Regions from separate parts of the Paraburkholderia sp. BR10882 genome, predicted to be linked through region 2. Evidence: riboswitches for the same ligand, from Rfam matches in the RefSeq annotation. Region 2 holds a riboswitch; the other holds the start of a gene.
What was found. A riboswitch is a leader RNA that binds a small molecule or an ion and turns the genes downstream of it on or off. The one in region 2 is predicted to bind cobalamin.
Positions count from the first base shown of each region.

Region 1: another riboswitch for cobalamin. It lies ahead of AB3X99_RS03460 (CbtB domain-containing protein); the one in region 2 lies ahead of AB3X99_RS23355 (TonB-dependent receptor).

Region 1 is NZ_JBFPKP010000001.1:746,297-750,488, forward strand. Features, by position in the region: gene AB3X99_RS03440 (lysylphosphatidylglycerol synthase domain-containing protein) at 1-9, shown strand, start outside; gene AB3X99_RS03445 (hypothetical protein) at 88-669, shown strand; gene AB3X99_RS03450 (patatin-like phospholipase family protein) at 713-1,750, shown strand; gene AB3X99_RS03455 (histidine phosphatase family protein) at 1,824-2,447, opposite strand; cobalamin riboswitch at 2,492-2,637, shown strand; gene AB3X99_RS03460 (CbtB domain-containing protein) at 2,677-2,895, shown strand; gene AB3X99_RS03465 (CbtA family protein) at 2,909-3,661, shown strand; gene AB3X99_RS03470 (ABC transporter permease) at 3,980-4,192, shown strand, end outside.
Region 2 is NZ_JBFPKP010000009.1:182,725-186,916, reverse strand. Features, by position in the region: gene AB3X99_RS23360 (glutamine cyclotransferase) at 1-306, shown strand, start outside; gene AB3X99_RS23355 (TonB-dependent receptor) at 355-2,313, opposite strand; cobalamin riboswitch at 2,416-2,598, opposite strand; cobalamin riboswitch at 2,689-2,823, shown strand; gene AB3X99_RS23350 (porin) at 2,880-3,974, shown strand; gene AB3X99_RS23345 (phosphatase PAP2 family protein) at 4,032-4,192, opposite strand, start outside.

The DNA of each region.
Region 1 (4,192 bases), on a different contig from region 2:
GTCCATTGACGGTACATTGTGGGCATGTCGATGCGCGCCGGATCGGCGCGCGTAGACGCAAGCCCATGTTGATGCGTTAGCAAGGACATGAAGCCCACGTTTTCACTCACGCGTTCGCTCGCGCTCGCGTGCGCCGCCACGGCGGCGTTCACGCTTTCCGGCTGCGACGATCGCCAGTTCGATGCCATGCTCGATACCATCCGGCAGGGATTCAAGGCGTTCTTCGATTCCGTGAAGCCCGACGCGCTGCTGCTCAAGGGCCTCACGCCAGGCGTTTCCACGCTCGAGCAGGTGCGCGAGCAAATGGGCAAGCCCGAGACCGAGCGCGTGTTCGACGACGGCTCGCGCCGCCTCGAATATCCGCGCGGCCCGCAGGGCCTCAAGACCTGGATGGTCGACATCGGTCCGAACGGGCGGCTCGTGGCCATTACTCAGGCGCTTACTGCGGAAAACTTCGCGAAGATCCGCGTCGGCATGAGTGAGGACGAGGTCCGGCGATTGCTCGGTAAACCCGGGCAAGTGGCCGGCTACCGCTTGAAGAAGGAGACGGTGTGGAGCTGGAAGTGGCTGGAAGGGGGCGTGACGCCCGAAGCGTATTTCAATGTGCATTTCGGACCGGACGGGCGGGTCACGACGACCTCGCGCTCGGACGTGATCCGCGGTCGCTGACTGCGTTGACTCAGTCGACCCAGGGCCACGCAAGGAGGCGCGCATGATGAACCGGCGACGGCCCAAGCGTGTCGGACTCGTGCTCGGCGGTGGCGCTGCGCGCGGCTGGGCGCATATCGGCGCGATTCGCGCGCTCGAGGAAGCGGGCATCAAGCCCGACGTGGTATGCGGTACGTCGATTGGCGCGCTCGTCGGCGCGGTGTACGCGAACGGCGATCTCGACTGGCTTGAAGACTGGGTAGGCAAGCTGACCTGGCAGACAGTGGTGCGCCTGCTCGACTTGCGTTTTTCGGGCGGGCTGCTCGGCGGGCGCAAAGTGATCGACCTGTTTGCGCACCAGTTCAACGGCCGCTCGATCGATGACCTGAGGCTGCCGTTCACGGCGGTTGCTACCGAACTCGACACGGGACGCGAAGTCTGGCTGCGCGAAGGCGGCGTGGTGGACGCCGTGCGCGCTTCGATCGCGATTCCCGGCATCTTCACGCCGATCTGGCATGACGGCGTGTGGCTCGTGGATGGCGGACTGAGCAACCCCGTGCCGGTATCCGCCGCGCGTGCGATGCGCGCCGACACCGTGATCGCCATCGACCTCAATCACGACATTCTCAACGGCCGCGACCTGGGCGGTGCGATCGACACGATGCCGCGCGAGCTGCCCGTGGAGGCGAGCGACGCGGCCACGGCGGCATCGGCCGCCGTGGCGGCCAGCGGCGGCGCCAATGGTGCCGAAAACAGCGAAGCGGGGCCCGAACCGCTCCTGCGCCGCAATGGCAAGCGCTTTCCGCGCTGGCTGCAGCCTGCAGGCCCCGGCGCGGCTGGCGGTCCGGACGTGCGCGTGGCGCCGCCGCCTAGCACGCGTGCGCCTTCCGTGTTGAGTTCGGTGGCCCAGAGCATCGACATCATGCAGGTGCGCATTACGCGCAGCCGCCTGGCAGGCGAGCCCGCCGACGTGCTGATCCAGCCGCGCCTGGGCGGCATGGGGATTTTCGACTTTCATCGCGCCGCGCCCGCCATCGAGGAAGGGCGCGCAGCCGTGCAGTACATGATGCCGGCCATCAAGGCACAGCTGGGGCTGGACTAGAGCGCTTCTGGCTACCGATCCAGAATGCCGGCGACGGCGAGGGCAGGGCGGTAGCGCCGTTCCGGTCCTCACTTCACGCCGCGAGCCAAACCCAGCCGTGCTCTGTGCGGCGTAGGGCCGTCACGGAAAGCGGCGCGATTTCGATCGAGCGAAACCCCGCCGACGGCGCGCCCAGCGCGTGAAGAATCGCCGCCCGGATCACGCTCGCGTGCGTGAAGGCGACCACGTTGTGCCCCGAGTCGGGCACCGCATCGAGCCAGGCGCCGACGCGCGTGCGGACATCGTCGAACGATTCGCCGCCGCCTGGCGGCCGAAAGCCCGGATCGCGCGTCCAGGCCGCAAGGGCCTCGGGCGCTTCACGCGCGAGATCCGTCAGGCGCTGGCCTTGCCATGCACCGAAGGCGGCTTCGGCGAGCGCTTCAGCTGGCGTTGCCCCGGCGAAGCCTGCCGCGCGTGCGCTCGCGCAGGCGATCGCGGCGGGACTCGTGAGCGCGCGCGGCGCCTCGCCATTGCGATTACCACCGGCCAGCCCCGCGTGCCAGCGCTCGCGCCAGGCGGCAAGCGCCTCGAGTGCGCGCGCGTCGAGCGCTGCTTCGGCGTCTTCACCCGCAACAGGCACTTCAGGCACGTGCGGGAACGTGCCCGAGCGCAGCGCAGCGTTCGCCGCATGGCTCACCAGCCAGACTGTCGTCGACATGCTTTTCCTTATGCTTCACTACTCTTTGGCTGACATCCGGGCCGCGGCCGGCCGCCGCAGCGCGTAGAATACAGGCTCCACGACACGCGGAAGCCGGTGCAAGTCCGGCGCGGTCGCGCCACTGTAACTGCTTGCCGTCGAAAACATCGAAGCAACGGAAGTCAGACCTGCGCGTCGTGAACCACTCTTTCAACGACTAGCGGGGCGCGTAACCCCAGGAGAAGTCAGCATGTCCGAAACCTCATTCCCCTTGCAGCACGCCCCGGCCGCGCCGGCGCCCATTGCGCTGCGAGACATCCTGCCCTGGGCGATCTTCGGCGGCCTGATGCTGCTGCTGGCCCTGTACTTCGTGGGCGCCGAGCAGGGCGCCACGTCGATCTTCCCGGGCATGTACGTCCACGAGTTCGTTCACGACGGCCGCCATCTGCTCGGCTTCCCCTGCCACTGACCGGGAGCTGACCATGGTTGGCAAGTTGCTGGTGCGCGGCATGCTCGCAGGCATCGCCGCGGGACTTCTCACGTTCGGCTTCGCGAAGATCGCGGGCGAGCCCCAAATCGATCAGGCGATCTCCTTCGAGGAGAAGGCCGACGCCGCGAAGGGCGAAGCGCCCGAGCCCGAAATCGTCAGCCGCAAGACCCAGGCGAGCGTCGGTCTCTTCACGGGCGTGATGGTCTATGGCGCGTCGATCGGCGGACTCTTTGCGCTCGTCTTCGCGTATGCCAATGGTCGCGTGGGGCGTCTTTCGCCGCGCGCGCTCTCGGCCTGGCTCGCGCTCGCGGCGTTCGTCGCGATCTACCTGGTGCCGAACATCAAGTATCCGGCGAATCCGCCCTCGGTCGGCGACCCGGAGACGATCGGCTATCGCACCGGGCTCTTTTTCCTGATGATCGCGATCTCGATCGCCGTGTCGGTGTTCTCGCTCAAGGTGCGCGCCGCGTTCGTGCCGCGCCTTGGCCTCTGGAACGCTTCGGTCGTGGCGCTCGTGCTGTTCGTCGTCGTGATCGGCGCGATCCAGCTCGCGTTGCCGACGATCAACGAAGTGCCCGCCGCGTTCCCGGCCGTGCTGCTGTGGAAGTTCCGCACGGTGTCGATCGGCATGCAGTTCATTCTCTGGACGACGATCGGTCTGCTGTTCGGCGCGCTCGCCGAAAAGCTGCTCGGCGTGAACGCCCGTACCGGCAGCGCACGCGGCACGCAAACGCGCGCCGCATAAGCTCCGCCGGGGCCGCAGTGCGCACATCGCGCGCCTATCGAAAAAGCGACCCCAAACTTGCGTAAATGCCCCGCGCGCCTCGCGTGCCGGGGCATTTTTTTTCGCCTTTCAAAAGCATCGCGCCCGCGGCTGTGCGGGCCTGATCCGCACGCGCCGACGCGTCGCGCGGCAATGCTGCACTGCAATATCCGCGCCGCACGAGTTTGAGCAATCCATTTTGCACTGAGACGATCCGCGCCAGTTCATCGGTTTCAGCGGCGCCCACGTGCCGCGCGAGGCCGCCCGAAACGACAAAACAACTTTGTTCCGGAGACGCGCGTGATCCTTTACGGCTTTGGCCCGGTGCTGCTCGCCGGCACGATCCAGACCATCGAACTTTCGCTCCTCTCGCTCGGCGTGGCCGTGCTGCTCGGTCTGGCTGGCGCGGCGGCCAAGCTCTCGTTCAACCGGCCGCTCGCCGCCGTGGCGACCGCCTACACGACGCTGATCCGCTCGGTGCCCGACCTCGTGCTGATGCTGCTGCTCTTCTAC
Region 2 (4,192 bases):
TATCGAGAGCGCAAGATCCATCAGGTCGATCCGCAGACGGGCGCGATCCTGCGCACGCTCGAATCGAGCCGCTTCGTCACGGGCGTGACGTGGGTGGACGGTGAACTGTGGCACGGCACCTGGGAAGGCGACGAGAGCGATTTGCGGCGTATCGATCCGGGCACGGGCGAAGTGCTGGAACAGCTCGACATGCCGCCCGGCACCGCCGTTTCGGGGCTGGAGTCCGATGGCGGCGAGCAGTTTTTCTGCGGCGGCGGGAACAGTGGGAAGATTCGCGCGGTGCGGCGTCCGAAGCGCGAGGGCTAGGCGAGCGGGCGCGCGAAACGCTTGAACGCACCCGCTCGCACGCAACGCTCAGAACGTATAGGTCACCTTGCCAAACGCCGTGCGCCCCAGCGTGTTGTACCCGTAGGCGGTCACGTACTGCCGGTTGAACACGTTCGCCAGCGTGGCCGATAGCGCGAGATGCGCATTGACCTTGTACGACGCGCGCAGGCTCACCGTCGTCCACGAGGGAAGGTAGATCGTGTTGAGCTGGTCGTCGAACGTCGAGCCGTTATACAGCAGCGAAACGCCGGTGCTGAGCGCGTGGAGCTGGAACTCGTCCCACGTGTGATCCACGCTCAGGCTCACCGTCTGGCGCGGGCGGCGATTGAGCCAGGTCTGGTCGGTCACGTCCTGCGGATTCAGAATCCCCACCGTGAGGCTCACCGGCGTGTACTGGCCGAGCGTGCCCTTGTACGAGAGGTCGAGACCCTGAATGTGCGCGCGGCCCACGTTCACGGGCAGGAAGGTCTGCGAGTTGTACGTGATGAGATCGTGCACGCGCGTGTCGTACACGGCCGCCGTGAACGTGCCGATGGACGTGGTGGCATCGAGCGCGGCTTCGACCGAGTCGCTGCGCTCGGGCAGCAGGTTGGGATTCGAGTAGCCCGGATAGTAGAGGTCGTTGAACGTCGGCAGGCGGAACGCATTGCCGTACGAAACGCGCGCCGTGTAGACCGGCGTGATGGCCCACGAGAGCGCGACGTTGCCCGTATTCACCGATTGCCCCTGCACGATTTCGTGCCGCCCCGCCAGAAACAGCGTGACGGGTCCGAGCGTGGTCGACTGATGCATCGACACGGCCGAATCGTTGCGCGCGGGCAGGCCGCCCGGCACATCCACCGGCAGGAACGCCAGCTCGCGGGTGTAGTCGTAGGCGAGTTTGGTCTCGCCGTCGAGCGGCATGCCGAAGAGCGTATGGCCTCTTTCCTGATGCGTGATCGACGTGGAGGTGGAAAAGCGCGTCGAGTCGATTTCGTCGGTCGGGATCGTCGGGTCGTTCGAATAGAGGAACTGACGGTCCGTCGCGTAGCCCACCGACTGGTCGAACTGCGTGGTCGGCGTGATGTCGAGGTGGAACGCGAGACCGGTCGTGAGCTGCGTGTCGCGCTGCCGGTCGTTGCCTCCCGCGTTGTCGTAGGAGAGATCGGAGCGGTGGTAGAGCGCGAAGGTCGAGATCGACCAGTTGTCGTGCGCGTAGCCAAGGCGCGCGTCGAGGTTCTGCGCGTGGTATGGATTGCGGCCGTCTTCGTGGCCGTAGGCCCCGGGCTGCGTCGCGTCGATGCCCGCCGTGTTGTAGTCGTGCAGGCCCAGCGAGTAGGTGAGGCCGCTCAGTGCGGAAAGCGGTCCTGTCGATGGGATTGTGCCCGAGGTGCGCACCTGCGTGTCAAAGGTCTTGTTCGAGCCGCCGCCGAACGAGACGGTGGTCTGGTTCGGCTGGTTCGACGCATGGCGCGTGAAGAGCTGCACGACGCCGCCCATGGCGTCCGCGCCGAACGAGGCGGCCGCGGGGCCCGAGATCACCTCGACGCGGTCGAACGAGGCAGTCGCCAGATCGGCCCATTCAGCCGTGCCCGTGGTGACGGAGCCTATGCGTATGCCGTCGATGAACACGGCCACCTGGTCGGCCGACGAGCCGCGAATGCTCACCCCCGTGTACGACCCTGGGCCGCCGGTCTGCGAGACGGTGACACCCGGCAGCGTGGCGAGCGCCTGCGCGATGCTGGGGTCGACGGGGAACACGCGTTCGAGGTCCTGGCGCGTAAGCACCTGGGTGGTTGCGTAGCGCTGATCGAACGATTGTGGCAGATGCTGCGCGTCGCCCACGACGAGGATATTGGGCAGCGTGGTGTCGCCGCCGGCTTGCTGCCGCGCCTGGGCGGACGATGCATTGGCGGCGTCGGCGGCGTCGGCGGCGTCGGCGGCATGCGCGGTTTGCCACGCCCAGGCGAGCGCGGCGGAAGTCAATACGAATTGGCGAAACTTCATGATGCGATGGCTGGAAACAGCTCCTGAAATACGGGCTGTCCGTGCAACGGGCGATCGCCACGCGGGCGGTGCTTGCGCATCGGGGATCCCCGCCCGCTGCGGCTGCTGGACTCGGTTGATGGCAGGTCTCCTGGCTCGCGGGTCGACATCCGCAGCCGGCCTTCCCGGTTTCCCAGTGGCCTTCTCTGGCATGGACTCGCCGCTTACAGTTGCGGGGGCAGCCGCAGTCTTGCACTGCGTTCCCTTTTGATCCCGTCGCCGGGAACCATCAGGGCGCAAGGGTAAGGGCCGCGCATTCGGTGCGTCAACCTTTGACGAGCGTCGTGTGGCAAAAACACCCGGTTTGGCTGCTCCCGCAACTTACGCTATCCTTGCGGCTGTTTTTCGCGCGTAGGCGCTGCACAAGCGAAACGCAGCAGGGAAGCCAGTGAGAATCCGGCGCGGTCGCGCCACTGTGACCGGCTGTCAATCGAGCCAGAAATCAGACCTCGCTACGTCCTCGCCGCATCGAGCGGGGGCGGACGGCGCTCGTCCACACAATCCCACCTACACAAACAAGATGACTCATGAACAAGAACATTCTCGCCGTCCTGGGTGGGACGGCATTGGCATTCACCGGCGCTGGCGCCTCGGCGCAGCAGGTCACGTTGTACGGTGAGATGGACGCGAGCGTCGACTATGTCAGCGACGTTGGCGGCCGCACCCAATATCGTGCAGGCTCGGGTCTTGTCGACGGCAGCTTCTGGGGCCTGCAGGGCACTGAGGACCTCGGCGGCGGCAACGCCGCGATCTTTCGCCTCGAGCGCGGCTTCTCGGCCACCTCTGGCGAAGCCTTCAACGACCATCCGTTCTACGTTGGTCTGCAATCCGAACGACTCGGCACGATCACGCTAGGCCGCCAGTACGACACGATGCACGACTACTTCGCCCCGTTCACGCTAACGGGCGGCGCGGGCGGCACGGCATTCGCGCATCCGTTCGACAACGACAACGCCAACAATTCGTGGCTCGCCTCGAACGCCGTGAAGTACGCGAGCGCAACGTACGGTGGTTTCAGCGCCGGCGCGATGTACGCGTTTTCGAACGAGGCGGGGCGCTTCGCGCAAAATCGCGCTTACGGCTTCGGCGTCCATTACGAAGGCGGCCCGTTCAGCGCAGGCGTGGCGTGGATGCACATCAACGGCCGCGGCGCCTCTTCGGTGGGTGCGTACGAGACGTCGGTGCTGCCGGGTGCGGGCCTCGTGCCGACCGAGGTCGCGGTGCAGCGCGAAGACATCATCGGCGCGGGCATGAGCTACGCGCTGGGCGACGTCACGCTTGGCGCGGCCTGGTCGCGTTCCATTCATACCGGTGTCAGCGAGGCCGACGGCGGCGCGCCCTTGCCTTCGATCGCATTCAGCAATTACGAAGTGAATGCGCTATCGCAGGTGACGCCCGCGTTCTCGCTCGCGGGCATGTATGCCTACACGGGCACGACCTCCGCGCATTGGCATCAAGGCGCGCTGCAGGCCGGCTATCAACTGTCCAAACGCACGGACGTTTATACCGAGGCGATCTATCAGCGCGCGTCGTCCGGTGCGCTTGCGATGATCAACACCTGCGACCCGTCGGGCGGCCGCAACCAGGTGCTCGTGGCCGCGGGCATCCGGCATCGCTTCTGATGCGTAAAAAAGGCCCCGAACCGTTGCGATTCGGGGCCTTTATACTGCGTGGCTACGTCACGAAGCCGAGAGCTTCACCGAAACGCCGGTCGAAGAATAAACGGGCGTGGCCTTGAAGCCATCGACAGTGACGGTCGCGAATTTCACCGATGCGCCGTTGCCGTCGATCACGTCGATCGTGTCGCCCACTTTCGGCGTATAGCCGTTCACGAACTTCA